DNA from 4 places in the Kluyvera sp. CRP genome. Region 2 is predicted to be linked to each of the others. Evidence: predicted binding sites of a transcription regulator. Region 2 holds the regulator's gene; each other region holds the start of a gene.
What was found. The regulator PurR, encoded in region 2, represses purine synthesis genes. The targets are predictions, from matches to a motif close to CANGCAAACGTTTGCNTG.
Positions count from the first base shown of each region.

Region 1: a site for PurR is predicted at 4,660-4,677, ahead of pyrD (quinone-dependent dihydroorotate dehydrogenase). Genes of this name have one in related genera too.
Region 3: a site for PurR is predicted at 3,448-3,465, ahead of carA (glutamine-hydrolyzing carbamoyl-phosphate synthase small subunit). Genes of this name have one in related genera too.
Region 4: a site for PurR is predicted at 3,723-3,740, ahead of purH (bifunctional phosphoribosylaminoimidazolecarboxamide formyltransferase/IMP cyclohydrolase). Genes of this name have one in related genera too.

Region 1 is NZ_CP082841.1:2,916,021-2,923,752, reverse strand. It holds gene rlmKL (bifunctional 23S rRNA (guanine(2069)-N(7))-methyltransferase RlmK/23S rRNA (guanine(2445)-N(2))-methyltransferase RlmL) at 1-1,650, opposite strand, end outside; gene K7B04_RS13655 (YcbX family protein) at 1,749-2,858, shown strand; gene zapC (cell division protein ZapC) at 2,855-3,397, opposite strand; gene pyrD (quinone-dependent dihydroorotate dehydrogenase) at 3,564-4,574, opposite strand; gene ssuE (NADPH-dependent FMN reductase) at 4,826-5,401, shown strand; gene pepN (aminopeptidase N) at 5,520-7,732, opposite strand, start outside.
Region 2 is NZ_CP082841.1:3,496,281-3,504,012, forward strand. It holds gene K7B04_RS16565 (riboflavin synthase subunit alpha) at 35-673, shown strand; gene cfa (cyclopropane fatty acyl phospholipid synthase) at 713-1,861, opposite strand; gene punC (purine nucleoside transporter PunC) at 2,160-3,353, opposite strand; gene punR (DNA-binding transcriptional activator PunR) at 3,466-4,392, shown strand; gene purR (HTH-type transcriptional repressor PurR) at 4,396-5,421, opposite strand; gene K7B04_RS16590 (YnhF family membrane protein) at 5,716-5,805, shown strand; gene K7B04_RS16595 (MFS transporter) at 5,966-7,132, shown strand; gene sodB (superoxide dismutase [Fe]) at 7,213-7,732, opposite strand, start outside.
Region 3 is NZ_CP082841.1:284,174-291,905, reverse strand. It holds gene rihC (ribonucleoside hydrolase RihC) at 1-379, shown strand, start outside; gene K7B04_RS01315 (LysR family transcriptional regulator) at 380-1,285, opposite strand; gene K7B04_RS01310 (alanyl-tRNA editing protein) at 1,378-2,010, shown strand; gene dapB (4-hydroxy-tetrahydrodipicolinate reductase) at 2,280-3,101, shown strand; gene carA (glutamine-hydrolyzing carbamoyl-phosphate synthase small subunit) at 3,557-4,705, shown strand; gene carB (carbamoyl-phosphate synthase large subunit) at 4,724-7,732, shown strand, end outside.
Region 4 is NZ_CP082841.1:781,241-788,972, reverse strand. It holds gene zraR (sigma-54-dependent response regulator transcription factor ZraR) at 1-725, shown strand, start outside; gene purD (phosphoribosylamine--glycine ligase) at 722-2,011, opposite strand; gene purH (bifunctional phosphoribosylaminoimidazolecarboxamide formyltransferase/IMP cyclohydrolase) at 2,027-3,616, opposite strand; rRNA gene K7B04_RS03570 (16S ribosomal RNA) at 4,239-5,778, shown strand; tRNA gene K7B04_RS03565 (tRNA-Glu) at 5,864-5,939, shown strand; rRNA gene K7B04_RS03560 (23S ribosomal RNA) at 6,151-7,732, shown strand, end outside.

The DNA.
Region 1 (7,732 bases), 580 kb from region 2:
GCTACCGGTGTAGGAGAACAGGTTGAGGAAGTCTTTGCCTTTACTCATCTCGCCGAGCATGCGGCGAGCAATACGGTGATCAAGGAACAGGCCGGTATCCAGATAATCAGTCAGGTTGACCCACAGACGCGCGTTATATTCGCTCACCTGCATGAAGTCGCCCTTCTCGTTCATCTTCTGATACTGGTTTTTGCCTTTCTGGCGCTCACGGGTTTTCAGTACCAGCTTGTTCGGCGCGATCCCCAGCACCGCGATGGTGGCGGCGATGATATCGAACAGACGCTGACGCGCTTTGTTAGCATCTACGGTTTTCGGCGGCGCATATTCCTGCACCACTACCCAGTCGGCGTAGCGGTCAACGGCCACGTTATATTCCGGCAGGTCGGCATCGTACAGGCGATAGCATTCGATGCCCTCCTGTTTGGCCCACTTTTCAAATTTCTTCAGGTTTTTACGCAGACGGTTGGCATAGTCTTCCGCCAGCGATGCCGGTTTCTCACCCGTCGATTCGGTCAAATGATAGTTTTTCTGCACGCAGTCCAGCGGGCCGTTTTTCGCCTTAAACTGGCGTTCGGCACGCAATTGCAGGCAGCTCAGCAATTCCGGAGAGGCGCTGAACAGCGACAGGTTCCAGCCGCCAAACTGGTTTTTCATATTGCGCCCCAGCAGGCTGTGCATGGCAATCAACGCCGGTTCGCTTTCCAGGCGTTCGCCGTAAGGCGGGTTGCTGATAACAGTGCCGTACGGGCCTTTCGGCAGCGGGTTGCTCAGCTGCGCCACGTCTTTCACTTCAAAGGTGATCAGCTCGCCAATTCCGGCGCGACGGGCGTTACTGCGCGCCAGCTCCACCACGCGACTATCCACGTCAGAGCCAAAGAAACGGGATTCGTAGGCGGCGAGCCCGGCACGTGCGCGGGTCTGCGCGTCAGCCTTCACTTCTTTCCAGACGGCGTCGTCGTGCTGTGCCCAGCCGCTAAAGCCCCAGTGGCCGCGATGCAGCCCCGGCGCGCGATCGGTGGCCCACATCGCCGCTTCAATCAGCAGCGTACCGGAACCACACATTGGATCGAGCAGCGGCGTGCCCGGCACCCAGCCAGAACGCATCACGATAGCCGCCGCGAGGTTTTCTTTGATTGGCGCCATACCGGTGCGATCGCGGTAGCCGCGAAGGTGCAGACCTTCGCCGCTCAGGTCGAAAGAAATATAGGCGGTCTCTTTATTGAGGCGCACGTTAATACGCAGATCCGGATTGTCGCGATCGACGTTCGGACGCGGTAGATTTTTGCGCGTAAAGGCATCGACGATTGCATCTTTTACTTTCAACGCACCGTACTGACTGTTACGAATGCTATCGTTCAGGCCGCCGAAGCTGACCGCGAAGGTAGCATCCGGGGTGAAGATAGAGGTCCAGTCAATAGCCTGTACGCCAAGATACAGATCGAGATCGCTCCAGACGCTACATTCTCCCAGTGGCATCATGATGCGCGACGCCAGACGGCTCCACATCAGGCTTTTGTACAGAAGCTGCGTGTCGCCCTGGAAATGGACGCCGCCCTGGGCAATCTGGCACTCTTGGGCGCCCAGGCCTTCCAGTTCAGTTTTTAACAGCTCTTCCAGCCCACGGGCCGTACTGGCAAACAGAGAATTCATATCGTCACTTTTACTCGCAGAAAATTGTTGCGCATTATAGCCAATCTGCGCCCCATGTCATAAAGTTAAAGGCTTATTTTCGACTCAGGGACAGCGTTGTGGCTACATTATCGCGGCTTTTTATACATCCGGTGAAATCCATGCGGGGAATCGGGCTCACGCATGCCTTTGCCGATATTAGCGGGCTGGCATTTGACCGCATTTTTATGATCACCGAACCCGATGGCACCTTTATTACCGCCCGACAATTCCCGGCAATGGTGCGCTTTACCCCGGCGGTGCTGCACGATGGGTTACATCTTACCGCGCCCGACGGCAGCAGCGCGCTGGTGCGCTTCGCTGATTTTACCGGCCAGCCTTCGCCGACCGAAGTATGGGGCAACCATTTTACCTCGCGTATTGCGCCGGATGCCATTAATCAGTGGCTGTCGCCGTTCTTTAAACGCGACGTTCAACTGCGCTGGCTCGGCGCTGACCTCACGCGTCGCGTTAAACGCCACGATGCGGTGCCGCTCTCCTTCGCCGATGGTTTTCCGTTCCTGTTGGTTAACGAAGCTTCGCTACGCGACCTGCAACAACGCTGCAAAGCCAGCGTGCAAATGGAACAGTTCCGCCCGAACCTGGTGGTGACCGGCGTTGAAGCCTGGGCTGAAGATTGCTGGAAAACCATCCGCATTGGCGACGTCGTTTTTGACGTGGTGAAACCGTGCAGCCGCTGTATTTTTACCACCATCAGTCCGGAAAAAGGGCAGAAGCACCCCGCCGGAGAGCCGCTAAATACCTTACAGTCGTTCCGTACCGATCCAGCCACCGGCGACGTCGACTTCGGGCAGAATTTAATTGCCCGCAACAGCGGCGTGGTGCGCGTGGGGGATGAAGTGGAAATCCTCACCACCGGGCCCGCAAAAGTCTATACCGCCGGGCAAACCGACGATGCCGTCGCGCCGCAGGCTCAGCAAAATGCGTTGGTGGATATCGAGTGGGAGGGAAAAACCTTCAGCGGGAATAATCAGCAAATTTTACTGGAGCAGCTTGAACAGCAGGGTATTCGCGTGCCCTACTCCTGCCGCGCGGGCCTGTGCGGCAGCTGCCGCGTGACGCTGGTCGAAGGGGAAGTGAATCCATTGAAGAAAAGCGCGGTAGGCACCGACGGCACCATTTTGAGCTGTAGCTGTGTTCCCAAAACGGCGCTAAAACTGAGCCGTTAAACCGCCTGCTCCAGGCTGTAGCCGTCCAGCCCCGGCTGCGGTTGCAGCCTGTCGTTCATAATTTTGATCGGGTCGCCGAGTTGCATCGTGCGCCCGGCCAGTACCAGCCCAGGCTGCGCCAGCAAACAGAGCGCAGCGTTTTCACCCGGTTCAACGACCAGCAGATTAACCTGACTGTCGTCATCGCTCAGCCAGACGCTGGCCGCATCGCCGGTCACCGGCGTCCAGCCATTATCATGGGCGCGGAAGTGCCAGCTTTTCGGCATTTGGGGTTTCAGGAAACGAATCGCTACCAGGGCGTTAAGAATCAACTCGGCGCGATGTTCTTTAGACAACAGCAGATCGCGACATTTTTCTTCAAAAGAGAAATAGAGTGCGGCGTCATCGACGCAAAATCCGGTGGGTTCAAAAGCATCGGGAGTTAACATGCGGCGAGCAAAACGCGAGCGAAACAACATGCCGTTGGCTAAATCGAGCATCATGCGATCGTGCTCTTCATCATAATACCAGCGCCAGTTATCATCAGGTTTAATTCGCATTTTTCTCCCCCATCATTTTTGCATCCCGTGCAGCGTTTGTTCTTCCATTGCGTTAATTGTCGCCCTAAATAATAAAAGACCAATATGTCTAAATAAGCAACAATAAGGAAATATAAAGCAACCAGGGCTGGAAATAAAGCCCTGGATCACATTACTGGGAAAAAGACTAGATGTGGGTGACGATTTCTTTAATCAGCGGTGGGCCTTTAAAAATAAAGCCGGAATAAATCTGCACCAGTGACGCGCCAGCCGCCATCTTCTCGCGGGCCGCTATCACCGAGTCGATACCGCCAACACCAATAATAGGCAACTGACCTTTTAATTCGGCGGACAGCATACGAATAATTTCGGTGCTTTTTAATTGTAATGGACGACCGCTTAAACCACCGGTTTCATCACAATGTTTCATCCCCTGAACCAGAGAACGATCCAATGTGGTATTGGTGGCAATTACCCCATCAATATTATGGCGAACTAAACTGTCGGCCACCTGGATCAACTCTTCATGAGAAAGATCCGGCGCGATCTTCACCGCCACAGGAACATATTTATGATGTTTTTCCTGCAACTCAGATTGTTTATTTTTAATACCGGAAAGCAGATCGTCGAGCGCTTCACCATATTGCAGCGTGCGCAGGCCTGGGGTATTTGGCGATGAAATGTTAATCGCAATATAACCCGCGTAGGCATAGATTTTTTCCATACAAATCAGATAGTCATCTTTGCCGTGCTCAACAGGGGTATCTTTATTCTTACCGATATTAATACCCAGAATACCGTCGAAATGCGCTTTTTTAACGTTTTCTACCAGGTTATCTACGCCGTGGTTATTGAAGCCCATACGGTTAATCAGCCCTTCGGCGTCAACGAGGCGGAACAGACGCGGCTTATCGTTACCCGGCTGCGGACGCGGCGTCACGGTGCCGATCTCGATCGAACCAAATCCCATAGCGCCTAAGGCATCAATACATTCACCATCTTTATCCAGACCTGCCGCCAAACCCAGAGGGTTTTTGAACGTCAGCCCCATGCAGGTAACCGGCTTTTCCGGCACTTTCTGACGCACAAGCGCTTCCAGCGGCGTACCGGTGACTCGGCGTAATTGTTGAAACGTTAATTCATGAGCGCGCTCTGGATCGAGCTGAAAAAGTGCTTTACGAACGAAGGGATAGTACATGAACTCTCCTGGATTCCCGGTGTGCAAACCGGGGGCGTATTATGTGCGATCTCGCACAGAAAGGGAATTGACCTGCGGCAAAAAAAGCGCAATCGTTTTCCTTCTCTCCTTTATATATCTTCCCCGCCATATGCATTTTCCGGTAATCCTACGTCGGAAAAAGTATTTCGCGCACCTGACGACCTTTGAGACACTGAGGCAAATGTTATCAATTTTAAATTAATGTGTATTTTTAGTTATAAGGAGTGAACATGCGCGTCATTACTTTAGCCGGCAGCCCGCGTTTCCCCTCTCGTTCCAGCGCTCTGCTGGAGTATGCTCGTGAGAAACTTTCCGCGGCGGATGTGGAAGTGTTCCATTGGCATTTGCAGAATTTTGCGCCGGAGGATCTTTTCCACGCACGTTTCGACAGTCCAGCACTGCAAACGCTGACCGAACAACTGGTTCATGCCGATGGTTTAATCATCGCCACGCCGGTGTATAAGGCCTCTTTCGCCGGTGCGTTAAAAGCGCTGCTCGATTTACTGCCGGAGCGTGCGCTGGAAGGAAAAGTGGTTTTACCCCTGGCGACCGGCGGCACCGTCGCCCATATGTTGGCGGTCGATTATGCCCTTAAGCCGGTTCTCAATGCGCTGAAAGCACAGGAGATTTTGCAGGGTGTGTTTGCCGATGACAGCCAGGTCACTGATTATCAACATAAGCCGCAGTTCAGCCCAAATCTGCACACGCGTCTGGACAGCGCGCTGGAGACCTTCTGGCAGGCATTACACCGGCGAGACATCCAGGTTCCCACGTTAAGCGCAGCACGACAGACCGCGCATGTTTGATAAAAAAAACGCCGCAGGGAAAATCCCGCGGCGTTTTTGTTTACATCAAGTTAGCCCGCAACGGCGGGGAAACCACATATGCCCCGGAGTCGGCATAAACGCCTCGTCCGGGTGACGATCAGGCTAATGCTTTAGCAATCTTCTCGTACAGATCTCCGGAGAGATTCTCCAGCCCCTTCAACTGCTCCAGCGCAGAACGCATCAGCGCCTGACGTTTTGCATCATAGCGTTTCAGGCGGATCAGCGGCTCAATCAGACGCGAGGCCACTTGCGGGTTTTTGCTGTTCAGTTCGGTCAACATTTCAACCAGGAACTGGTAACCGCTGCCGTCTTCCGCATGGAACGCCGCCGGGTTGCTGCCGGCAAAGGCACCAATGAGAGAGCGAATGCGGTTCGGGTTATTCATGCTGAATGAGCGATGGTTCAACAGCTTACGCACTGTCGCCAGCACGTCATCTGCCGGGCTGGTCGCTTGCAGAATCAGCCATTTATCCATCACCAGACCATCATGATGCCACTTGTCGTCGTACTCCTGCATCAGCGCGTCACGGCACGGTAGCTCCGCCGCGACGGCTGCAGACAGTGCGGCCAGCGCATCGGTCATGTTGTCGGCGTTATGGTATTGCTCGCTCACCAGCTTGTTACCCAGCTCGCGATCGCCAAACGCCAGATAGCGCAGGCAGGTATTGCGCAGCGCGCGCTTGCCGATGTCCGCATGTTCAACGCGATAGCTGTCGAGTTTATTGGCGTTGTACACCGCCAGACACTCGTCCACCAGCTCGGTAGCCAGCGTGCGGGTCAGCGCTTCGCGCACTGCGGCAATGGCGATCGGATCAATGATCTCAAACAGTTCAGCAATTTCGCTGGCGGATGGCAGAGTCAGAATTTCCGCGGCCAGCGCCGGATCAATCTTCTCATCCAGCAGAATAGCGCGGAACGCGTCGGCCACGTGAATCGGCAGCGACAGCGGTTGACCCTGCTGATGACGAGCCACGTTCAGCTTAATGTAGGTTGCCAACAGGCTTTGCGCGGCGTCCCAACGAGAAAAATCATTACGCGCATGGCGCATCAGGAAGGTGAGTTGCTGATCGCTCCATTTATATTCCAGCTTCACCGGTGCGGAGAATTCACGCAGCAGCGACGGTACCGGCTGGAAGTAAACGTTATCGAACACAAACGTCTGCTCGGCCTGGGTCACATTCAGCACGTGATGCACCGGATGGCCATCTTTCTGCAGTGGGATCACTTTACCTTCGTTATCATACAGTTCGATATCGAACGGAATGTGCAGCGGGTATTTCTCCTCCTGCTCGGCCGTGGCTGGCGTACGCTGGCGGATGGTTAAGGTGTACTGCTCGGTTTCCGGATTGTAGTCGTCGTGCACGCTGACAATCGGCGTCCCGGCCTGGCTGTACCAGCGGCGGAAATGAGAGAGGTCGATGTTGGAAGCATCTTCCATCGCCTGAACGAAGTCGTCACAGGTGGCGGCGCTGCCATCGTGGCGCTCAAAGTACAGCTGCATCCCTTTCTGAAAGTTCTCTTCGCCCAGCAGCGTGTGCAGCATACGAATGACTTCCGCCCCTTTTTCATACACCGTCAGGGTATAGAAGTTATTCATTTCAATAACTTTGTCCGGACGGATTGGGTGCGCCATCGGACTCGCGTCTTCAGCAAACTGCAAGCCGCGCATGGTGCGCACATTGCTGATGCGGTTAACCGCGCGAGAACCCAGGTCGGAGCTGAATTCCTGATCGCGGAACACGGTCAGGCCTTCTTTCAGGCTTAACTGGAACCAGTCGCGGCAGGTCACGCGGTTGCCGGTCCAGTTATGGAAATATTCATGACCAATGACGCGTTCAATATCGAGATAATCTTTATCCGTCGCGGTATCGGTACGCGCCAGCACATATTTGGAGTTAAAGACGTTCAGCCCTTTATTCTCCATCGCCCCCATATTAAAGAAGTCGACGGCAACGATCATATAGATGTCGAGGTCGTATTCGAGGCCAAAGCGCTCTTCATCCCACTTCATGGAATTTTTCAGCGAGGTCATTGCCCACGGCGCGCGGTCGAGGTTGCCACGATCAACGAACAGTTCCAGCGCCACTTCGCGCCCAGAACGGGTTTTGAAGGTATCGCGCAACACGTCGAAATCGCCCGCCACCAGCGCAAACAGGTAGCACGGCTTCGGGAACGGATCCTGCCACTGTACCCAGTGACGCCCGTTATCCAGCTCGCCTTCGGCAATACGGTTGCCGTTGGACAGCAGGAACGGATATTTGCTCTTATCGGCGGTAATTTTAGTGGTAAAACGCGCCAGCACGTCCGGGC
Region 2 (7,732 bases):
GATACCGGTACGATGATTAACAGGAGTTAACGATATGTTCACTGGTATTGTGCAGGGCACGGCAAAAATCGTGTCCATTGATGAAAAACCTAACTTCCGCACCCACGTCGTGGCGCTGCCGGAACATATGCTGTCTGGCCTTGAGACCGGCGCCTCAGTGGCCCACAACGGCTGCTGCTTAACGGTCACGGAAATTAACGGCGACCAGATTAGCTTCGACTTAATGAAAGAGACGCTGCGCATTACCAACCTGGGCGATGTCAAGGTGGGCGATCTGGTTAACGTCGAGCGTGCGGCGAAATTCAGCGATGAAATTGGCGGCCACTTAATGTCGGGTCATATTATGACCACTGCGGAAGTCGCAAAAATTCTGACCTCGGAAAACAACAAGCAGATCTGGTTTAAAATCCAGGATCCATCGCTGATGAAATATGTTTTGTATAAGGGTTTTATCGGGATTGATGGCATTAGCCTGACCGTTGGGGAAGTGACGGCGACTCGCTTCTGCGTGCACCTGATTCCGGAAACGCTGGAGCGTACCACGCTGGGTAAAAAACGCCTTGGCGATCGCGTGAATATCGAGATTGATCCGCAAACTCAGGCGGTTGTCGACACCGTAGAGCGCGTGATGGCGGCAAAAGAAGCCGCGGTGACCCAGGCGATTGCAGAGTAAAAGAAAACGCCTGCACCACACGGTGCAGGCGTTGAAGTACTAGCGCGCGACGCGCAGACCGTGTTCTACCCCTCGGGAGAACATCACCTGCCATAGCTGAATATCCCGCGCGCGGAACGCGCCCGCACAGGCGTTGAGATAGTAGCTAAACATTCGCTTGAATCGTTCAGAATAGTTGTCCGCGATTTCCGGCCAGCAGGCGAGGAAACGCTCGTACCAGGCCATCAGCGTGGTATCGTAATCAGCGCCGAAGTTATGCCAGTCTTCCATCACAAAGTGAGGCTCGCTGGCGACGGCAATCTGGCGAACTGAGGGTAAACAGCCATTCGGAAAGATGTATTTGTTGATCCACGGATCGACATTGTTGTCGGTCTTCTTCGAACCAATGGTGTGCAGTAAGAACAGACCATCGGGCTTCAGATTGCGGTCGACGACGTTGAAATAGGTGTCGTAGTTTTTCGGGCCCACGTGCTCGAACATTCCCACGGAGACGATACGGTCGAACTGATCGTTGAGGTCGCGGTAATCCTGAAGCAGGATCTCCACATCCAGCCCTTCACAGCGCGCCTGCGCCATTTTCTGCTGTTCGGCGGAAATGGTAACCCCTTTGACGCTAACCCCGTAGTTTTTCGCCATAAAGGCGGCTAAACCACCCCAGCCGCAGCCGATATCCAGCACGCGCATTCCCGGCTTCAACTGCAACTTCTGGCAGATGAGGTCGAGCTTGGCCTGTTGGGCTTCTTCCAGCGTTTTGGCTTCTTTCCAGTAGCCGCAGGAGTACTGCATAAATGAATCAAGCATGCGGCTGAAAAGATCGTTGCCAAGGTCGTAGTGTTCTTTGCCAACCTGCCAGGCGCGTCTGCGGCTCTGGAGGTTAAACAGACGAGCGCCGGCAACGCGCAGCGTATCTTTGAAATGGTGCGGAAGTTGATTTTCTAATCCGGCGCGCAGCACCTTGTCGAAGAAGATATCGAGACGGTCACATTCCCACCAACCGTCCATATAGCTTTCGCCAAGGCCTAACGAACCTTCTTGTAAAACACGTTTGAAAAGACGCGGATTTCTGACTTGAATATCGCAGGAGGCATTGCCGTTGATTTCAATACCTGCTCGGTTTAGCAGCTCGCTAACGATGCGATACCAGTCGTCGTCCGGTACACTTACTTCTTCTATACACGATGAGCTCATAGCTTCTCCATCCCGACCTGATGATCAGAACCTTAAAACAGCGTAGACGCTTTTTTCTGGTTTGTGAGAAATGTCACGAAAAATTCGTGAGCCTGCTATCCGACGTAGCACAGAGGAAGGGAAGAACCCCTTGCCGAAAGCCAATCCATGGTTTAACGGGAAGCTATCCTGCTCCCGCTTAATTAGTTTAATGTATATTAATTATGTGATGCCGATCCAGTATAGGACGCTAAGTGTATTGATTCAACTAAAAACTTAGCGCCCTAATCATTTCTTATGGCATTGATATGAGTGATGTTTAGGCGTGGGAACTCGCGTGCTCATTTTGACGTTCAGCACGACGTGCAGAGCGCTGCATGCGGTAGCCAATGCCGGCGAGAACCACGGTGACCAGCATCACGCTCGTGGTGGTCAGCAACGGTGTTGCAATCAGCGTTGAGACCGCCAGGCTTGCCAGGAAGCACAGCCCCAACTGCAACGTGTTCTGTAGCGCGGCAGCTCGGCCAGTTGCCTGTGGGAAGGGCTTCAGCGCCTGCGCAACGACAATGGGATAAATCGCCCCGTTGGCGGTTGCCATGATGCAGAAGGGGATCAACAGCGCGGTCAGGGAGACGCCTTCCGCGAGGCCGACGCCCCAGGTCCCGATAACGCTAAGCGCAAAGAGCACCAGCAGCCACGGCAACATTTGGCTACCCTGCCATTTTTGCAGCGCCGCGCGACAGCCATAGCCGCCAATCAGGAAGGCGATGGTTTGCGGTACATAGCTCAGACCAATCACCGTCGGGCTGTAGCCCATTTCATGCAGAATAAATGGCGAACCGGTCAGCCAGGCGAAAAAGCTGGCGGAGCAGGCGGCGTAAATCAGCACGTTGCCGCGGTAGTCCTTACTGCGCAGCAGACGTAAAAACGTGAGCTTCTCTTCACTGGCGACGTTTTTATTGTGGGCAGGCTTCAGGCGCAGAGCGGGCAGCATCAATACCAGGGTAATGATAAACAGCGTTGCGAAGATGGCCTGCCAATCAAAGTGGGCCAGCAGCCAACTGCCGAGCAGCGGGGCCAGCGCAGGTGACAGGCCGACCAGCGGCATAATGGTCGCAAAAATACGGTTGGTGCGCTGAGCGGGATAATAATCGGTAACCATGGCTTGCCAGGTCACCGCGGCGGCGCAAACGCCAACCGCCTGCACGAAGCGCAGCACCAGTAGGGTGGTACCATCGCGAACCCACAGCATGCCAAGGCAGCCGATGGCAAAAATGGTCAAACCGGCCAGCAGGATCGGTTTACGGCCATAGCGGTCAGACAGCGGCCCCCACAGTAGCTGCGCCACGGCGAAACCCGCGAGGAACAGACTCAGGCTCGCGCTGACGGCGGATGCCGGCGTTTGCAGGTCTTGCTGAATGGCGGCGAACGCCGGTAGGTACATATCGGTAGCCAGGAAGCCCAGCACGCTCAGTCCCGCGAGCCAGACTAAAAATCCTTTCCCAGGTTGCATAAATTGCCTTTTTTATCGTAGTTCACACTGTGCCGCTGAGTGTAGAGAGTGCATTCCCGGTTGTGAAACGCTAATATTTGAGGCATGGATTCAAATTTTTTGCAGGCAGAAAATGTGGTCTGAATATTCTCTGGAAGTGGTTGATGCGGTCGCGCGCAACGGTAGCTTTAGCGCCGCGGCGCAGGAGCTACACCGGGTGCCCTCTGCAGTAAGCTATACGGTGCGACAGCTTGAGGAATGGCTGGCGGTGCCGTTGTTTGAACGTCGCCATCGGGATGTTGAATTAACGCCTGCGGGAGCATGGTTTCTCAAAGAAGGGCGTTCTGTTATCAAAAAAATGCAGATCACCCGTCAGCAGTGTCAGCAGATTGCCAACGGCTGGCGCGGCCAGCTGGCGATTGCCGTTGATAACATCGTGAAACCTCAGCGCACCCGTCAGCTGATTGTCGATTTTTATCGCCACTTCAGCGACGTCGAACTGATTGTCTATCAGGAAGTGTTTAACGGCGTCTGGGATGCGCTGGCGGATGGGCGCGTGGAGCTGGCGATTGGCGCGACGCAGGCCATCCCGGTTGGTGGCCGTTTTGCCTTTCGCGACATGGGCATGCTCAACTGGCACTGCGTGGTGGCCAGTACGCATCCGCTCGCGAAGATGGATGGGCCGCTGAGCGATGACGTGCTGCGCAACTGGCCGTCGCTGGTACGGGAAGACACCTCACGGTCGCTACCCAAGCGAACGACCTGGCTGCTTGATAACCAGAAGAGGGTGGTGGTGCCGGACTGGTCGTCGTCGGAGACCTGTATTTCTGCCGGACTTTGTGCGGCGATGGTGCCGGGACATCTGGCGCAGCCGTGGCTGGAAAGCGGAGAGTGGGTTGCGCTGGAACTGGAGAATCCGTTCCCGGATGCAGCCTGTTGTCTGACCTGGCAACAGAGCGAAGCGTCGCCGGCATTAAGCTGGCTGCTGGAATATTTGGGGGATAGCGAGACGCTAAACGATGAGTGGCTACGGACGCCCGTTCAGGACGCCCACAGTTAACCCTTAACGACGGTAATCGCGATACGGGCCGTCGGCCACGGAACGTCGCTCGATCAGGCGCGGATGCACCTCAATCGACTGCGACTCTTCGCGCTTGCTGACGATACGATCCATCAGCATATTGAAGGCCGTCTCACCAAGTGAGTCTTTCGGCTGATGAATGGTGGTCAGCGCCGGGGTAAAGAAACGTGAGTTACGCACGTTGTCATACCCGATCAGCGAAATATCCTGCGGCACGCGCAGCCCCATTTCATCGGCGGCGCAAAGCGCGCCCATGGCCATGATGTCGCCGCCACAGAAGATAGCGGTAGGGCGCGGGTGCTGGGAGAGAATCTGTTGCATAGCGCGATAGCCAGACTCCGGCTCGAAGTCACCCTGGACTATCCAGTTTGCCGGAACATTGATTTGCGCTTCTTCCATGGCCTTCATAAAGCCAGCCAGGCGTCCTGCGCCGGTGTTACGTTCCAGCGGGCCAGGAATGACGCCGATATCACGGTGGCCGCGTTCGATCAGATAACGTCCCGCCATATAGCCGCCTTCGAAGGCGTTGTCGATGACCGAGTCGGTAAAGTCGGCTTTGGCTTCGCCCCAGTCCATCACCACCATTGGAATATGGCGATACTCTTCCAGCATTGAGAGCAGGGATTCCGGATATTCGGAACACATCACCAGCAGGCCATCAACGCGTTTTTGCGCCATCATTGACAAGTAGGCGCGTTGTTTCTCGAGATTGTTCCACGCGTTGCCAAGGATCAGGGTATAGCCCTTCTGGAAGCAGTTTTTCTCAACGGCTTCGATAATTTCAGCAAAGTAGGCCGCTTCGCTGCTGGTCGCCAGCAAACCAATCGATTTGGTGTGGTTGACCTTCAGGCTACGGGCAACGGCGCTTGGCGAGTAGTGCAGCTCTTTAATCGCTGCCCACACCGCTTCCCGCGTCTCTTCGGCGACAAAACGCGTTTTGTTAATTACATGTGATACGGTTGTAGTGGAAACGTTTGCGCGCTTCGCTACATCTTTAATTGTTGCCATTCCATCTCACTCCAGACCCTGGCCTGCCCCTGATAAACTCGAAACGAAAACGTTTGCCTTTATACACCCTGACGCAATTTTGTGGATTGCGGTTCGCCAGGAAAACGATACAGGACGACAGGAGGGGGTCAATGGCCGGTACGCTTATAAATAAGCGTCGAATTTTGACGTATCCGGACGCAAAGTGGAAGAGCAAAAACCAACATCCTGCTAAATCTGTGAAGATTTTTACGATTATCTGTGCAAAAATGAGTGAGCTCAGTTTTGCTGTGGTCATAAAAAGGAGAAAAATTGATGAGTACCGAACTTAAGATGTCACTCACCACGACCGTTATTGTGCTGGCGTTGATCGTCGCCGCTGGACTTACCGCTGTTCTGCATTGATTCTTCCATGAGGGGGCGTTCGCGCCCTCATGTCTGATTGTTAGCAAATTAGCAATAATCTTTTGCTGTTTTGTACACTTCTGCTTTTCTGTGATTAATGTCATGCTTTTGCCCTATATTGCCATGCCGCGTCTGTCGTGCGGCCAATCGGAGCTTTTGCATGAAAATCAATTTTCCCTTACTCGCGCTGGCCATTGGGGCTTTTGGCATAGGGACCACCGAATTCTCGCCGATGGGGTTACTGCCGGTCATCGCAAAGGGCGTTGACGTCTCGATCCCGGCTGCCGGTATGCTGATTAGCGCCTATGCGGTTGGCGTGATGGTCGGTGCGCCGCTGATGACGCTGCTGCTTTCTCATCGTGCCCGCCGCAACGCGCTGATCTTTCTGATGGCCATTTTTACCCTTGGCAACGTGCTGTCGGCCATCTCGCCGGACTACACCACCTTAATGCTGTCGCGCATTATTACCAGCCTGAACCACGGTGCGTTCTTTGGCCTGGGTTCAGTGGTAGCGGCAAGCGTGGTGCCGAAACATAAGCAGGCCAGCGCGGTGGCGACGATGTTTATGGGTCTGACGATCGCCAATATTGGCGGCGTGCCGGCAGCAACCTGGCTGGGTGAAACAATCGGCTGGCGTATGTCGTTCCTGGCGACTGCGGGACTGGGGATTATCGCCATTATCGGTCTGTGGTTGTCCTTGCCGAAGGGGGGGGCGGGTGAAAAACCTGATGTGAAACGTGAACTGTCGGTGCTGGTGCGCCCACAGGTGCTTTCCGCACTGCTGACCACCGTACTCGGCGCTGGCGCGATGTTTACGCTTTACACCTATATCTCACCGGTGTTGCATACGATCACGGATGCGACGCCGGGCTTCATTACGCTGATGCTGGTGCTGATTGGCGTTGGGTTCTCTATCGGTAACTACCTCGGTGGCAAATTTGCTGACCGTTCAGTCAGCGGCACGCTGAAGGGGTTCCTGCTGCTGTTAATGGCTATCATGCTGGCCATACCGTTCCTTGCGCAAACACAGGTCGGTGCCGCGTTCAGCATGGTGGTGTGGGGCGCGGCAACCTTCGCCGTGGTACCGCCGTTACAGATGCGTGTCATGCGTGTGGCGCACGAAGCGCCGGGGCTGTCATCTTCGGTCAATATTGGGGCGTTTAATCTGGGTAACGCGTTGGGTGCGGTGGCCGGTGGGGCGGTGATTTCCGGTGGACTGGGCTACAGCTTTGTGCCGGTGATGGGGGCGATTGTCGCCGCGCTGGCCCTGCTGGTGGTGTTCATGAGCGGCCGTCGTCATGGTGAAGAGGCCTTCGCCAGCCAGTAACAAAAAAACGCAGAAGGCGTTTCCCTCTGCGTTAATCAATCAAACCCGGCGAAGCTTTGCGACGCTGGGTTTTTTGCTACTTATGCTGACAGATTTTCAGCTACGAATGCCCAGTTAACCAGAGCCCAGAAGTGCTCGAGGTAGTTCGGACGCGCATTGCGGTAGTCGATATAGTAAGCATGTTCCCACACGTCAACGGTCAGCAGCGGCTTGGCGTCGGTCGTCAGCGGAGTGCCCGCGTTAGAGGTCGACACGATGGCCAGAGAGCCGTCTGCTTTCTTCACAAGCCAGGTCCAGCCAGCGCCGAAGTTTTTCACAGCGGCATCGGTGAACTGCGCTTTGAACTCTGCGAAGCTGCCGAAGGATTTATTAATGGCTTCTGCGACAGCACCGGTCGGTTCGCCACCGGCATTTGGCGCCAGGCAGTGCCAATAGAAAGTGTGGTTCCAGACCTGAGCTGCGTTATTGAACACGCCGCCTTCAGAAGTGCGCACGATCTCTTCCAGCGTTTTACCTTCAAACGCGGTGCCTTTGATCATGTTGTTCAGGTTGGTAACGTAAGTCTGGTGGTGTTTACCATAATGATACTCGAGCGTTTCC
Region 3 (7,732 bases), 1.9 Mb from region 2:
CGGTCTGGAGATTGTGATGTGTGGGCTGGACGTCACCAATCAGGCCGTGTTGACGCCGGAGTATCTGTCTACGCTTCCCGCGCTCAATAAGACCGGCAGCATGCTTCACGCGTTGTTCAGCCACTATCGTAGCGGCAGTATGCAGAGCGGCCTGCGGATGCACGACCTCTGCGCCATTGCCTGGCTGGTCCGTCCGGACCTGTTTACGCTGCACAGCTGCTTTGTGGCGGTGGAAACCCAGGGGCAATACACTGCTGGCACCACGGTGGTGGATATTGAAGGGCGTCTGGGGCAGCCCGCTAACGCGCAGGTGGCGCTGGATCTTGATGTGGAGGGTTTTCGTCAGTGGGTGGCTGAGGTATTCGCCCGTGCGCCGTAATCAGGTGTGTAGCGGTACCTTCTCGCTGAGATAGTCAATCATCGCCCGCATTCTGGCGGGCATATGTTGATTGCGCGTCCACAGCAGCCACAGCTCGCCGCTGTAGTCGCTAATAAATTCCCATTCTGGCAGGACCTGGACGATCTCTCCGCTTGCAAGTGCTTCGCGGGCGGTAAAGAGCGGCAGGCTGCCGATTCCCAGATCATTTTTTACCGCATCCAGACGTACGCCAGTGTGGTTGGCGGCGTAGCGGCCATGAGTCTGAATGGTCTCCACGCGTTCACCGCGGCGAAACTTCCAGCGCGAATCCGCAGGGGTCTCGCCAAGGCTGATACAGCTATGGTCGCGCAGTGCCTGCGGGTGTTCTGGCATACCGTGCTCGCGTAAGTACGCGGGGGTAGCGCATATCACATGTCTAACCGGCATCAGCGGTTTCCCGTACAAGCCAGGGGAGGGAGACTGACTGATGCGCAGCGCAAGGTCGACGCCGTCGTCGATTAAATCCATATAGCGGTCTTCCAGCCGCAGACAGACGTCCACCTGCGGGTAGCTGGCAAAGAATTCGGCCATCAGAGGGTGAATAACAAACCGTCCCACCGCCTTGGGCACGCTGAGGGTCAGCTTACCTTGCGCGATGCTTTGTCGGCTGCTGCCCGAGTCGACGGCCATTTGTGCCGCATGCAGCATCTCCAGTGCATGTTCATACACCATTTTTCCCGTTTCGCTGAGCGCCAGCTTGCGCGTTGTACGATGCAACAGTTTGCTGCCCAGCGCCTGTTCCAGACGTGAAACGCTGCGGCTAATCGCAGAGGGGGTGGTGCCTGAGGCTTTCGCGGCGGCGGAGAAATTCCCCTGCTCAATAATCAACACAAAGGTGGCAAGGTCGGGAAGAAGGTTAGGGTTCATTTGTGCGTACCAGGCAAAGATGCATTGAGCAGGCGTGGGATTATCCCTACGAGTAAAGTGAATATACTCTTCTCATCAAGAGGAGAACAACCATGACCGAACGTCTTTATTACACCTGTGATAACACCGAAGGCCAAGCCACGGTGATGAGCTGTACGGCGCGAGCGGAAGGAGGCTATGCGGTGGTGCTGGATGGCACGCTTTTTCACCCACAGGGCGGTGGGCAACCCGCGGATGCCGGCTGGATTGATGAGATCCCCGTCGAGACGGTGATCGCGCGTGATGACGACGTGCTACATATCGTAGCAACACCGATTGAGCCTGGCGTAGTCAAGTTGAGGGTTGATGCGTCACAGCGTCAGCTGCATGCGCGGCTGCACTCTGCGGGGCATCTTATCGGCCTGGCGGGTACAGAGTACGGATGGCAACCGGTGAAAGCGCACCACTGGCCTGGCGAAGGGCGCATTACGTTTTCCGCAAAAGGTAGCAGTTCGCTGCCGGATTGTGCCTCGCTGCTAGCGAAAATCAGCGCCTGGCAGGCGGAGGATCTTCCTCGCCGGGTGACATTCGACGGCGGTTTGCGCGAAGTCGGGTTTGGTGAGCTTCCCGCTTACCCTTGCGGTGGGACGCATGTTGCGCGTTTATCCGACATTGGGCAGGTGACGATTACCCAGGTGAAGATGAAAAAAGGGCAGATGATCGTTAACTACACGCTTGTGTCGTAAAACCGGGCTTGCGAAAGTCGCTATGCAGATTGGCTGTATTTTGTTCGGTTTTCCCGTCGTTTTCCCATCGGCTTACCGCTTACTGAGCGAGTTTGACTTCTTTCCTTTGCTGCGGCAATGATTCATCCTGCGGGATGAATCATGTCTTTTACTGATATTCCCCTCTGTTTATCATTAAATTCTAATTATGGGTGTTTTCAGCTAGCGACCTCCGGGCGCGCTGGTTACTCTGAAAACGATTTACGCAATTTTTACAAAAGAGAATAGCTATGCATGAAGCACAAATCCGCGTCGCCATTGCCGGCGCCGGCGGCCGCATGGGACGGCAGTTAATCCAGGCCGCCATGGCGATGGAAGGTGTTCAGCTGGGCGCCGCGCTGGAGCGTGAAGGCTCTTCCTTGCTGGGCAGCGATGCTGGCGAACTGGCGGGGGCGGGAAAGTCCGGCGTGACCGTTCAAAGCAGCCTTGAGGCGGTAAAAGATGATTTTGACGTGTTCATCGATTTTACCCGTCCGGAAGGTACGTTGACGCATCTGGCGTTTTGCCGCCAGCAGGGTAAAGGGATGGTGATTGGTACTACCGGCTTTGACGATGCTGGTAAACAAGCCATTCGCGAGGCGTCACAAGAGATTGCGATCGTTTTCGCCGCAAACTTTAGCGTCGGCGTTAACGTCATGCTCAAGCTGCTGGAGAAAGCCGCGAAGGTAATGGGCGACTACACCGATATTGAAATTATTGAAGCGCACCACCGCCATAAAGTGGATGCACCGTCGGGTACGGCGCTGGCAATGGGCGAGGCGATCGCCGGGGCGCTGGATAAAGATCTGAAGGACTGCGCGGTCTACTCGCGTGAAGGTTATACCGGTGAACGCGTGCCGGGCACGATTGGTTTTGCGACCGTACGCGCGGGCGACATTGTCGGCGAACACACCGCCATGTTTGCCGATATTGGCGAGCGTGTGGAGATAACGCATAAGGCTTCCAGCCGCATGACGTTTGCTAACGGAGCGGTAAGATCGGCATTGTGGCTTAAGTCGAAGCAAAACGGTCTTTTTGATATGCGTGATGTGCTGAATTTGAATGAACTATAAGTATTTATTACCCATCGTGATGTGGTTATTGTAGTCGTAATTACTTGATTACACAGGGCAATATTTTATTGCCCTTTATTTTATCTTTTTTTTATTGCTTTTGTATTCAGATGCTTATTTTTATAAGATATCTACATTAAAAGTGTTGGTTAAATGTAAATTTTGACCATCTGGTCTACTTTTTAAGGCGTCCTCTCATCATTTTACAGTCTTTCTGCTCCGCAAGCGTTTTCTCCCATGAGTTAGTTGATCTTTTTGATGCCTGGAGGCGGCTTGATTCGCCAGTGGCGCAAAATAATAATAAAAATTGCCCTTTGAGGTAGACTTTTGCCGAGGCTGTCACTAGAATGCCGCCGTTTGCCAGAAATTCATCGGTAAGCAGATTTGCATTGATTTGTGCCGTTGTTATGAATTAATATGCAAATAAAGCGAGTAAATATTCTCTGGAGGGTGTTTTGATTAAGTCAGCGCTATTGGTTCTGGAAGACGGAACCCAGTTTTACGGTCGGGCCATAGGGGCAACAGGTTCGGCGGTTGGGGAAGTCGTTTTCAATACTTCAATGACCGGTTATCAAGAAATCCTCACTGATCCTTCCTATTCTCGCCAAATCGTCACTCTTACTTATCCCCATATTGGTAATGTCGGCACCAATGCCGCCGATGAAGAATCTTCTCAGGTTCACGCTCAGGGTCTGGTTATTCGCGACCTGCCGCTGATTGCCAGCAACTTCCGCAACACCGAAGACCTCTCTTCTTACCTGAAACGCCATAACATCGTGGCGATTGCCGATATCGATACCCGTAAGTTGACGCGATTGCTGCGCGAGAAGGGCGCTCAGAACGGCTGCATCATCGCAGGCGATAACCTGGATGCTACGCTGGCCTTAGAAAAAGCCAAAGCGTTCCCGGGCTTAAATGGGATGGACCTGGCAAAAGAAGTGACCACGGCTGAATCCTACAGCTGGACGCAGGGTAGCTGGACGCTGGCGGGTGACCTGCCGGAAGCCAAGTCCGCAGAAGAGCTGCCGTTCCACGTGGTGGCCTACGATTTTGGCGCCAAGCGCAACATCCTGCGCATGCTGGTTGACCGCGGCTGCCGCCTGACCGTGGTACCGGCGAAAACCTCCGCTGAAGAAGTGCTGGCGATGAATCCGGACGGCGTGTTCCTGTCTAACGGCCCTGGCGACCCGGCACCGTGCGACTACGCCATCGACGCGATTGAGAAATTCCTCCAGACCGACATTCCGGTATTTGGCATCTGCCTCGGCCATCAGCTGCTGGCGCTGGCGAGCGGTGCGAAGACCATCAAGATGAAATTTGGTCACCACGGTGGTAACCACCCGGTGAAAGACATGGATAAGAATGTGGTGATGATCACCGCGCAGAACCACGGCTTTGCAGTTGATGAAGACTCGCTGCCAGCCAACCTGCGCGTGACCCACAAATCCCTGTTCGACGGTACCCTGCAAGGGATTCACCGTACCGATAAACCGGCGTTCAGCTTCCAGGGCCACCCAGAGGCGAGCCCAGGCCCGCACGATGCGGCACCGCTGTTCGACCACTTTATCGAGCTTATTGAGCAATACCGTCAGTCCGCGAAATAATCAGGAGTAATAAGAGCCATGCCAAAACGTACAGACATAAAAAGTATCCTGATTCTGGGCGCGGGCCCGATTGTTATCGGTCAGGCGTGTGAGTTTGACTACTCCGGCGCCCAGGCGTGTAAAGCGCTGCGCGAAGAGGGCTACCGCGTTATTCTGGTGAACTCCAACCCGGCCACCATCATGACCGACCCGGAGATGGCCGATGCGACCTACATCGAGCCGATTCACTGGGAAGTGGTGCGCAAAATCATCGAAAAAGAGCGTCCGGATGCGGTGCTGCCGACCATGGGCGGCCAGACGGCGCTGAACTGCGCGCTGGAGCTGGAGCGTCAGGGCGTGCTGGAAGAGTTCGGCGTAACCATGATTGGCGCCACCGCCGACGCGATTGATAAAGCAGAAGACCGTCGTCGCTTCGATGTGGCAATGAAGAAAATCGGCCTCGACACCGCGCGTTCCGGTATCGCACACACTATGGAAGAAGCGCTGGCGGTTGCCGCTGACGTGGGCTTCCCGTGCATCATCCGGCCTAGCTTTACCATGGGCGGCACCGGCGGCGGTATCGCTTACAACCGTGAAGAGTTCGAAGAAATCTGCGAACGCGGTCTGGACCTCTCGCCAACCAACGAGCTGCTGATTGATGAGTCGCTGATCGGCTGGAAAGAGTACGAGATGGAAGTGGTGCGTGATAAAAACGACAACTGCATCATCGTCTGTTCTATCGAAAACTTCGATGCGATGGGCATCCACACCGGTGACTCTATCACCGTGGCCCCGGCGCAGACCCTGACCGACAAAGAATACCAAATCATGCGTAACGCCTCGATGGCGGTACTGCGTGAAATCGGCGTTGAAACCGGCGGTTCTAACGTCCAGTTCTCGGTGAACCCGAAAGACGGCCGCCTGATCGTTATCGAAATGAACCCGCGCGTCTCCCGCTCCTCGGCGCTGGCCTCCAAAGCTACCGGCTTCCCGATTGCCAAAGTTGCTGCGAAACTGGCGGTGGGTTACACCCTCGACGAACTGATGAACGACATCACCGGCGGCCGTACGCCGGCCTCCTTCGAGCCGTCTATCGACTACGTTGTCACCAAGATTCCACGCTTCAACTTCGAGAAATTCGCTGGCGCTAACGACCGTCTGACCACCCAGATGAAATCCGTTGGTGAAGTGATGGCGATTGGTCGCACGCAGCAGGAATCCCTGCAAAAAGCGCTGCGCGGCCTGGAAGTGGGCGCCACCGGTTTTGACCCGAAAGTGAGCCTCGACGACCCGGAAGCGCTGACCAAAATCCGCCGCGAGCTGAAAGACGCGGGCGCAGATCGTATCTGGTACATCGCCGATGCGTTCCGCGCAGGCCTCTCCGTCGACGGCGTGTTCAACCTGACCAACATCGACCGCTGGTTCCTGGTGCAGATTGAAGAGCTGGTGCGTCTGGAAGAGAAAGTGGCGGAAGTGGGCATCAACGGCCTCGACGCTGATTTCCTGCGTCACCTGAAGCGCAAAGGTTTCGCCGATGCGCGTCTGGCGAAGCTGGCGGGCGTGCGCGAAGCGGAAATCCGCAAGCTGCGCGACCAGTACAACCTGCACCCGGTCTACAAGCGCGTGGATACCTGCGCGGCGGAATTCGCCACCGATACCGCCTACATGTACTCCACCTATGAAGAAGAGTGCGAATCTAACCCGTCCGTTGACCGCGATAAAATCATGGTCCTCGGCGGCGGCCCGAACCGTATCGGTCAGGGTATTGAGTTTGACTACTGCTGCGTACACGCCTCGCTGGCGTTGCGCGAAGACGGTTACGAGACCATTATGGTCAACTGTAACCCGGAAACCGTCTCCACCGACTACGACACCTCAGACCGTCTGTACTTCGAGCCGGTCACGCTGGAAGACGTGCTGGAAATCGTGCGCATCGAGAAGCCGAAGGGCGTTATCGTGCAGTACGGCGGCCAGACCCCGCTGAAGCTGGCGCGTGAACTGGAAGCCGCAGGCGTACCGGTTATCGGCACCAGCCCGGACGCCATCGACCGCGCGGAAGACCGTGAACGCTTCCAGCACGCGGTTGACCGTCTGAAGCTGAAGCAGCCGGCGAACGCCACCGTCACCGCCATTGAACAAGCGGTTGAGAAGGCGAAAGAGATTGGTTACCCGCTGGTGGTGCGCCCGTCTTACGTCCTGGGCGGCCGCGCGATGGAAATCGTCTACGACGAAGCCGACCTGCGTCGCTACTTCCAGACCGCGGTCAGCGTGTCTAACGATGCGCCGGTGCTGCTGGACCGCTTCCTTGATGATGCGATTGAAGTGGACGTTGACGCCATCTGCGACGGCGAAATGGTGCTGATTGGCGGCATCATGGAACACATCGAGCAGGCGGGCGTACACTCCGGCGACTCCGCCTGTTCCCTGCCAGCCTACACGCTGAGCCAGGAGATTCAGGATGTGATGCGCCAGCAGGTGCAGAAGCTGGCCTTCGAGTTGCAGGTGCGCGGCCTGATGAACGTGCAGTTTGCGGTGAAAGACAACGAAGTCTACCTGATTGAAGTCAACCCACGTGCGGCGCGTACCGTACCGTTCGTCTCCAAAGCCACCGGCGTACCGCTGGCGAAAGTGGCGGCGCGCGTGATGGCCGGCAAATCGCTGACCGAGCAGGGCGTGACCAAAGAAATTATCCCGCCGTACTACTCGGTGAAAGAAGTGGTGCTGCCGTTCAACAAATTCCCGGGCGTAGACCCGCTGTTAGGGCCAGAAATGCGCTCTACCGGGGAAGTGATGGGCGTAGGCCGTACCTTCGCGGAAGCGTTCGCTAAGGCGCAGCTGGGCAGTAATTCCACGATGAAGAAACAGGGCCGTGCGCTGCTCTCCGTTCGCGAAGGCGACAAAGAGCGCGTGGTGGACCTGGCCGCTAAGCTGCTGAAACAAGGCTTCGAGCTGGATGCCACCCACGGTACCGCGATTGTGCTGGGCGAAGCCGGTATCAACCCGCGTCTGGTGAACAAGGTGCATGAAGGTCGTCCGCACATTCAGGAC
Region 4 (7,732 bases), 2.4 Mb from region 2:
AGTCTCTGCTGGAGTCTGAGCTGTTCGGCCACGAAAAAGGTGCGTTTACCGGCGCGGATAAACGTCGGGAAGGGCGTTTTGTCGAAGCGGATGGCGGCACCTTATTCCTCGATGAAATTGGCGATATTTCGCCGCTGATGCAGGTGCGCCTGCTGCGGGCGATTCAGGAACGTGAGGTGCAGCGTGTGGGCAGCAATCAGACCGTGTCGGTTGATGTGCGGCTGATTGCCGCCACCCATCGAGATTTGGCCGAAGAGGTCAGCGCCGGACGCTTCCGACAGGATCTCTACTACCGTCTGAACGTGGTCACCATCGAAATGCCGCCGCTGCGTCAGCGTCGTGAAGATATCCCGTCGCTCGCGCACTATTTTCTCCAGCGTTACGGCGAACGTAACCGCAAAACGATACAGGGATTTACCCCACAGGCGATGGATCTGCTGATCCATTACGACTGGCCGGGCAATATTCGCGAGCTGGAAAATGCGGTGGAGCGGGCGGTAGTACTGCTCACGGGGGAGTATATATCCGAGCGCGAGCTACCGCTGGCGATTGTCGGTACGTTGCTGAATGCTTCCTCATCATCCGATGATGTGATTCAACCGCTGGTGGAAGTGGAGAAAGAGGTGATTCTGGCGGCGCTGGAAAAAACGGGCGGCAACAAAACGGAAGCCGCCCGTCAATTGGGCATTACGCGCAAAACGCTGCTGGCTAAACTCAGCCGTTAGTTTTGCTCACGCTCGATGGCGCGCCAGCCGATGTCGTTACGGCTGAAGCTGCCGTCCCAGCGAATGTCGGTCATCAGGGCGTAAGCGCGTTTCTGCGCCTCAGCCACGGTGTGACCCAGCGCGGTCGCGCACAGTACGCGGCCGCCGCTGGTGAGCACACGGTCGTCGTCGGCGAGCTTAGTGCCTGCGTGGAAGACTTTGCCGTCAGTTGAGGATTCCAGCGGCAGGCCGTGGATCTCATCGCCGGTGTTGTAGTTGCCCGGATAACCTCCGGCGGCAATGACCACACCCAACGAGGCGCGTTCATCCCACTCAGAGGTTTTCTCATCCAGCTTGCCGTCGCAGGCGGCCAGGCAAAGATCCACCAGGTCCGACTTCATGCGCAGCATGATCGGCTGGGTTTCCGGATCGCCGAAGCGGCAGTTGAACTCGATAACTTTCGGGTTGCCTTGCTTGTCGATCATCAGACCTGCGTACAGGAAACCGGTATAGGTGTTACCTTCCGCCGCCATGCCTTTCACTGTTGGCCAGATGATGCGTTCCATGGTGCGCTGGTGGACTTCATCAGTCACCACCGGCGCCGGTGAGTAGGCCCCCATACCGCCGGTGTTCGGGCCGGTATCGCCGTTGCCCACGCGTTTGTGGTCCTGGCTGGTGGCCATCGGCAGCACGTGCTCGCCGTCGACCATTACGATAAAGCTCGCTTCTTCGCCGTCGAGGAACTCTTCGATGACGATACGATGTCCCGCATCACCAAAAGCGTTACCCGCCAGCATGTCATGAACGGCGGCTTCGGCTTCTTCCAGCGTCATCGCCACGATAACGCCTTTACCGGCAGCCAGACCGTCAGCTTTGATAACGATCGGCGCGCCTTTCTCACGCAGATAAGCCAGCGCAGGCTCAATCTCGGTGAAATTCTGGTATTCCGCCGTCGGAATCTGGTGACGAGCGAGGAAATCTTTGGTGAACGCTTTGGAGCCTTCCAGTTGCGCGGCCCCTTCGGTTGGGCCAAAGATCTTCAGACCTGCGGCGCGGAACGCATCGACCACGCCAATCACCAGCGGCGCTTCCGGGCCAACGATGGTCAGGTCAATTTTCTCGTTCTGGGCAAAGCTCAGCAGCGCCGGGATATCGGTGACGCCGATAGCCACGTTTTGCAGCGCGGGTTCCAGCGCGGTGCCCGCGTTGCCCGGTGCGACAAAAACGGTATCAACCAGCGGGGACTGTGCGGCTTTCCAGGCTAGCGCGTGTTCGCGCCCGCCGTTACCAATGACTAAAACTTTCATCGTCTGCTCCCTGAATTAATGGCGGAAGTGGCGCATGTCGGTGAAGATCATCGCAATGCCGTGTTCGTCGGCGGCGGCAATCACCTCTTCGTCGCGAATCGAACCGCCAGGCTGGATAACGCAGCTCACGCCGACAGCGGCAGCGGCATCAATACCGTCACGGAACGGGAAGAACGCGTCGGAAGCCATAGCTGAACCTTTCACTTCCAGACCTTCGTCAGCGGCTTTAATGCCAGCGATTTTGGCGGAGTACACGCGGCTCATCTGGCCTGCGCCTATGCCGATAGTCATGTTTTCTTTGGCATACACAATGGCGTTGGATTTCACGAACTTCGCCACTTTCCAGCAGAACAGCGCATCGCGCAGTTCCTGCTCGGTCGGCTGGCGTTTGGAAACCACGCGCAGTTCAGCTTCGCTCACCATACCCAGATCCCTGTCCTGAACCAGCAGGCCGCCGTTAACGCGTTTGAAATCCAGGCCCGGAACGCGGCTTGCCCATTGTCCGCAGGTCAGAACACGGACGTTCTGTTTGGCTGCGGTGATTTTCAGCGCTTCTTCGGTAGCCGATGGGGCGATGATCACTTCCACGAACTGGCGGGAGATGATGGCCTGCGCGGTTTCCGCATCCAGCTCGCGGTTGAATGCGATGATGCCGCCGAACGCGGAGGTCGGGTCGGTTTTGTACGCACGGTCGTAAGCGTCGAGAATAGTGGTGCTAACCGCCACGCCGCACGGGTTGGCGTGCTTGACGATCACGCAGGCTGGCTCGTTGAACTCTTTCACGCACTCCAGCGCCGCGTCGGTATCAGCGATGTTGTTGTAGGAAAGCGCTTTGCCCTGTACCTGCTGTGCGGTGGCAACGGACGCTTCTTTCACATTCTCTTCTATATAGAAGGCAGCCTGCTGGTGGCTGTTCTCGCCGTAGCGCATATCCTGCTTCTTAATGAAGTTCAGGTTCAGCGTACGCGGGAAGCGACCGGCGGCTTGTTTGCTTTCACCGTGGTAGGCCGGAACCATGCTGCCGAAGTAGTTGGCGATCATGCTGTCGTAGGCGGCGGTGTGTTCGAAGGCTTTAATCGCGAGATCGAAACGGGTGTCGAGGGTCAGAGAGCCTTCGTTAGCATCCATCTCTTTAATAATGGCGTCGTAGTCGCTGCTCTTAACAACGATGGCGACGTCTTTATGGTTCTTAGCAGCAGAGCGCACCATGGTCGGGCCGCCGATATCGATGTTTTCTACCGCATCTTCCAGCGAGCAGCCTTCGCGGGCAACGGTCTCGGCGAACGGATACAGGTTAACGACAACCATATCGATAGGGGCGATGTGGTGCTGCTCCATAATGGCATCGTCCTGGCCGCGACGACCGAGGATGCCGCCGTGTACTTTTGGATGCAGGGTCTTTACGCGTCCATCCATCATTTCCGGGAAGCCGGTGTAATCGGAAACTTCGGTCACTGGCAGACCTTTCTCCGCTAACAGGCGCGCGGTGCCACCCGTTGACAGCAGCTCCACACCGCGTGCGGAAAGTGCCTGAGCGAATTCGATGATACCGGCCTTGTCAGAAACACTGAGCAGAGCGCGGCGGACTGGACGACGTTGTTGCATGGTAAATCCCCTGGATTTGACTATTACAGAGAGCGTTAGGTGAATTCTTGGCTAAAAACTCAGCTAACGCCCCTTACGGGGCATCCTTGTTTTGCGGGGGCATTGTAACGAAAACGTTTGCGCAACGCTCGCGAATTTTTCTCTTTCCCTTAATTCGATAATTTCAGCTTTATAGACGAGGGGTAAAACGAAGTGATGATCGCAAGAGATCCTTATTTTTGTGGATAACTCTGTGTGTAAATGGGTATAAAGCCGGGTTCTGCTGTGGAATGCAGCAGTCAGTCATTTTTCTGCAATTTAAGGGTTGCGGCCCCGAGGAAACTCCCTATAATGCGCCTCCATCGACACGGCGGATGTGAATCACTTCACACTAAGTAGCCGGGTTGGTTGAAGAGAAAAACCTGAAAATGAGGGTTGACTCTGAAAGAGGAAAGCGTAATATACGCCACCTCGCGACGGTGAGCTGTAAGCCGCGTCGCAACTGCTCTTTAACAATTTATCAGACAATCTGTGTGGGCACTCGAAGATATGGATTCTTAACGTCGCAAGACGAAAAATGAATACCAAGTCTCTGAGTGAACACGTAATTCATTACGAAGTTTAATTCACGAGCATCAAACTTAAATTGAAGAGTTTGATCATGGCTCAGATTGAACGCTGGCGGCAGGCCTAACACATGCAAGTCGAACGGTAGCACAGAGAGCTTGCTCTCGGGTGACGAGTGGCGGACGGGTGAGTAATGTCTGGGAAACTGCCCGATGGAGGGGGATAACTACTGGAAACGGTAGCTAATACCGCATAACGTCGCAAGACCAAAGTGGGGGACCTTCGGGCCTCACACCATCGGATGTGCCCAGATGGGATTAGCTAGTAGGTGGGGTAACGGCTCACCTAGGCGACGATCCCTAGCTGGTCTGAGAGGATGACCAGCCACACTGGAACTGAGACACGGTCCAGACTCCTACGGGAGGCAGCAGTGGGGAATATTGCACAATGGGCGCAAGCCTGATGCAGCCATGCCGCGTGTATGAAGAAGGCCTTCGGGTTGTAAAGTACTTTCAGCGAGGAGGAAGGCGTTGTGGTTAATAACCGCAGCGATTGACGTTACTCGCAGAAGAAGCACCGGCTAACTCCGTGCCAGCAGCCGCGGTAATACGGAGGGTGCAAGCGTTAATCGGAATTACTGGGCGTAAAGCGCACGCAGGCGGTTTGTTAAGTCAGATGTGAAATCCCCGGGCTCAACCTGGGAACTGCATTTGAAACTGGCAAGCTTGAGTCTCGTAGAGGGGGGTAGAATTCCAGGTGTAGCGGTGAAATGCGTAGAGATCTGGAGGAATACCGGTGGCGAAGGCGGCCCCCTGGACGAAGACTGACGCTCAGGTGCGAAAGCGTGGGGAGCAAACAGGATTAGATACCCTGGTAGTCCACGCCGTAAACGATGTCTATTTGGAGGTTGTGCCCTTGAGGCGTGGCTTCCGGAGCTAACGCGTTAAATAGACCGCCTGGGGAGTACGGCCGCAAGGTTAAAACTCAAATGAATTGACGGGGGCCCGCACAAGCGGTGGAGCATGTGGTTTAATTCGATGCAACGCGAAGAACCTTACCTACTCTTGACATCCAGAGAACTTAGCAGAGATGCTTTGGTGCCTTCGGGAACTCTGAGACAGGTGCTGCATGGCTGTCGTCAGCTCGTGTTGTGAAATGTTGGGTTAAGTCCCGCAACGAGCGCAACCCTTATCCTTTGTTGCCAGCGGTTCGGCCGGGAACTCAAAGGAGACTGCCAGTGATAAACTGGAGGAAGGTGGGGATGACGTCAAGTCATCATGGCCCTTACGAGTAGGGCTACACACGTGCTACAATGGCATATACAAAGAGAAGCGACCTCGCGAGAGCAAGCGGACCTCATAAAGTATGTCGTAGTCCGGATTGGAGTCTGCAACTCGACTCCATGAAGTCGGAATCGCTAGTAATCGTAGATCAGAATGCTACGGTGAATACGTTCCCGGGCCTTGTACACACCGCCCGTCACACCATGGGAGTGGGTTGCAAAAGAAGTAGGTAGCTTAACCTTCGGGAGGGCGCTTACCACTTTGTGATTCATGACTGGGGTGAAGTCGTAACAAGGTAACCGTAGGGGAACCTGCGGTTGGATCACCTCCTTACCTTAAAGAAACGTTCTTTGAAGTGCTCACACAGATTGTCTGATGAAAAGTAAATAGCAAGGCGTCTTGCGATTGAGACTTCAGTGTCCCCTTCGTCTAGAGGCCCAGGACACCGCCCTTTCACGGCGGTAACAGGGGTTCGAATCCCCTAGGGGACGCCACTTGCTGGTTTGTGTGAGTGAAAGTCGCCGACCTCAATATCTCAAAACTCATCTTCGGGTGACGTTTGAGATATTTGCTCTTTAAAAATCTGGATCAAGCTGAAAATTGAAACGACACACTGTGTCTGTTCTCCGTAATAAGAACAGATAAATGGTGTGTTCGAGTCTCTCAAATTTTCGCAATCAGAAGTGAAACATCTTCGGGTTGTGAGGTTAAGCGACTAAGCGTACACGGTGGATGCCCTGGCAGTCAGAGGCGATGAAGGACGTGCTAATCTGCGATAAGCGTCGGTAAGGTGATATGAACCGTTATAACCGGCGATTTCCGAATGGGGAAACCCAGTGTGATTCGTCACACTATCGTTAACTGAATACATAGGTTAACGAAGCGAACCGGGGGAACTGAAACATCTAAGTACCCCGAGGAAAAGAAATCAACCGAGATTCCCCCAGTAGCGGCGAGCGAACGGGGAGCAGCCCAGAGTCTGAATCAGCTTGTGTGTTAGTGGAACGGTCTGGAAAGTCCGACGGTACAGGGTGATAGTCCCGTACACCAAAATGCACAGGTTGTGAACTCGAAGAGTAGGGCGGGACACGTGGTATCCTGTCTGAATATGGGGGGACCATCCTCCAAGGCTAAATACTCCTGACTGACCGATAGTGAACCAGTACCGTGAGGGAAAGGCGAAAAGAACCCCGGCGAGGGGAGTGAAAAAGAACCTGAAACCGTGTACGTACAAGCAGTGGGAGCACCCTTTGGGGTGTGACTGCGTACCTTTTGTATAATGGGTCAGCGACTTATATTCTGTAGCAAGGTTAACCGTATAGGGGAGCCGAAGGGAAACCGAGTCTTAACTGGGCGTTAAGTTGCAGGGTATAGACCCGAAACCCGGTGATCTAGCCATGGGCAGGTTGAAGGTTGGGTAACACTAACTGGAGGACCGAACCGACTAATGTTGAAAAATTAGCGGATGACTTGTGGCTGGGGGTGAAAGGCCAATCAAACCGGGAGATAGCTGGTTCTCCCCGAAAGCTATTTAGGTAGCGCCTCGTGAACTCATCTTCGGGGGTAGAGCACTGTTTCGGCTAGGGGGTCATCCCGACTTACCAACCCGATGCAAACTGCGAATACCGAAGAATGTTATCACGGGAGACACACGGCGGGTGCTAACGTCCGTCGTGAAGAGGGAAACAACCCAGACCGCCAGCTAAGGTCCCAAAGTCACAGTTAAGTGGGAAACGATGTGGGAAGGCTCAGACAGCCAGGATGTTGGCTTAGAAGCAGCCATCATTTAAAGAAAGCGTAATAGCTCACTGGTCGAGTCGGCCTGCGCGGAAGATGTAACGGGGCTAAACTGTGCACCGAAGCTGCGGCAGCGACACTATGTGTTGTTGGGTAGGGGAGCGTTCTGTAAGCCTGCGAAGGTGTCTCGTGAGGGATGCTGGAGGTATCAGAAGTGCGAATGCTGACATAAGTAACGATAATGCGGGTGAAAAACCCGCACGCCGGAAGACCAAGGGTTCCTGTCCAACGTTAATCGGGGCAGGGTGAGTCGACCCCTAAGGCGAGGCCGAAAGGCGTAGTCGATGGGAAACAGGTTAATATTCCTGTACTTGGTGTTACTGCGAAGGGGGGACGGAGAAGGCTATGTTAGCCGGGCGACGGTTGTCCCGGTTTAAGCATGTAGGCGGAGCGTTTAGGTAAATCCGGACGCTTACTAACGCTGAGGTGTGATGACGAGGCACTACGGTGCTGAAGTAACAAATGCCCTGCTTCCAGGAAAAGCCTCTAA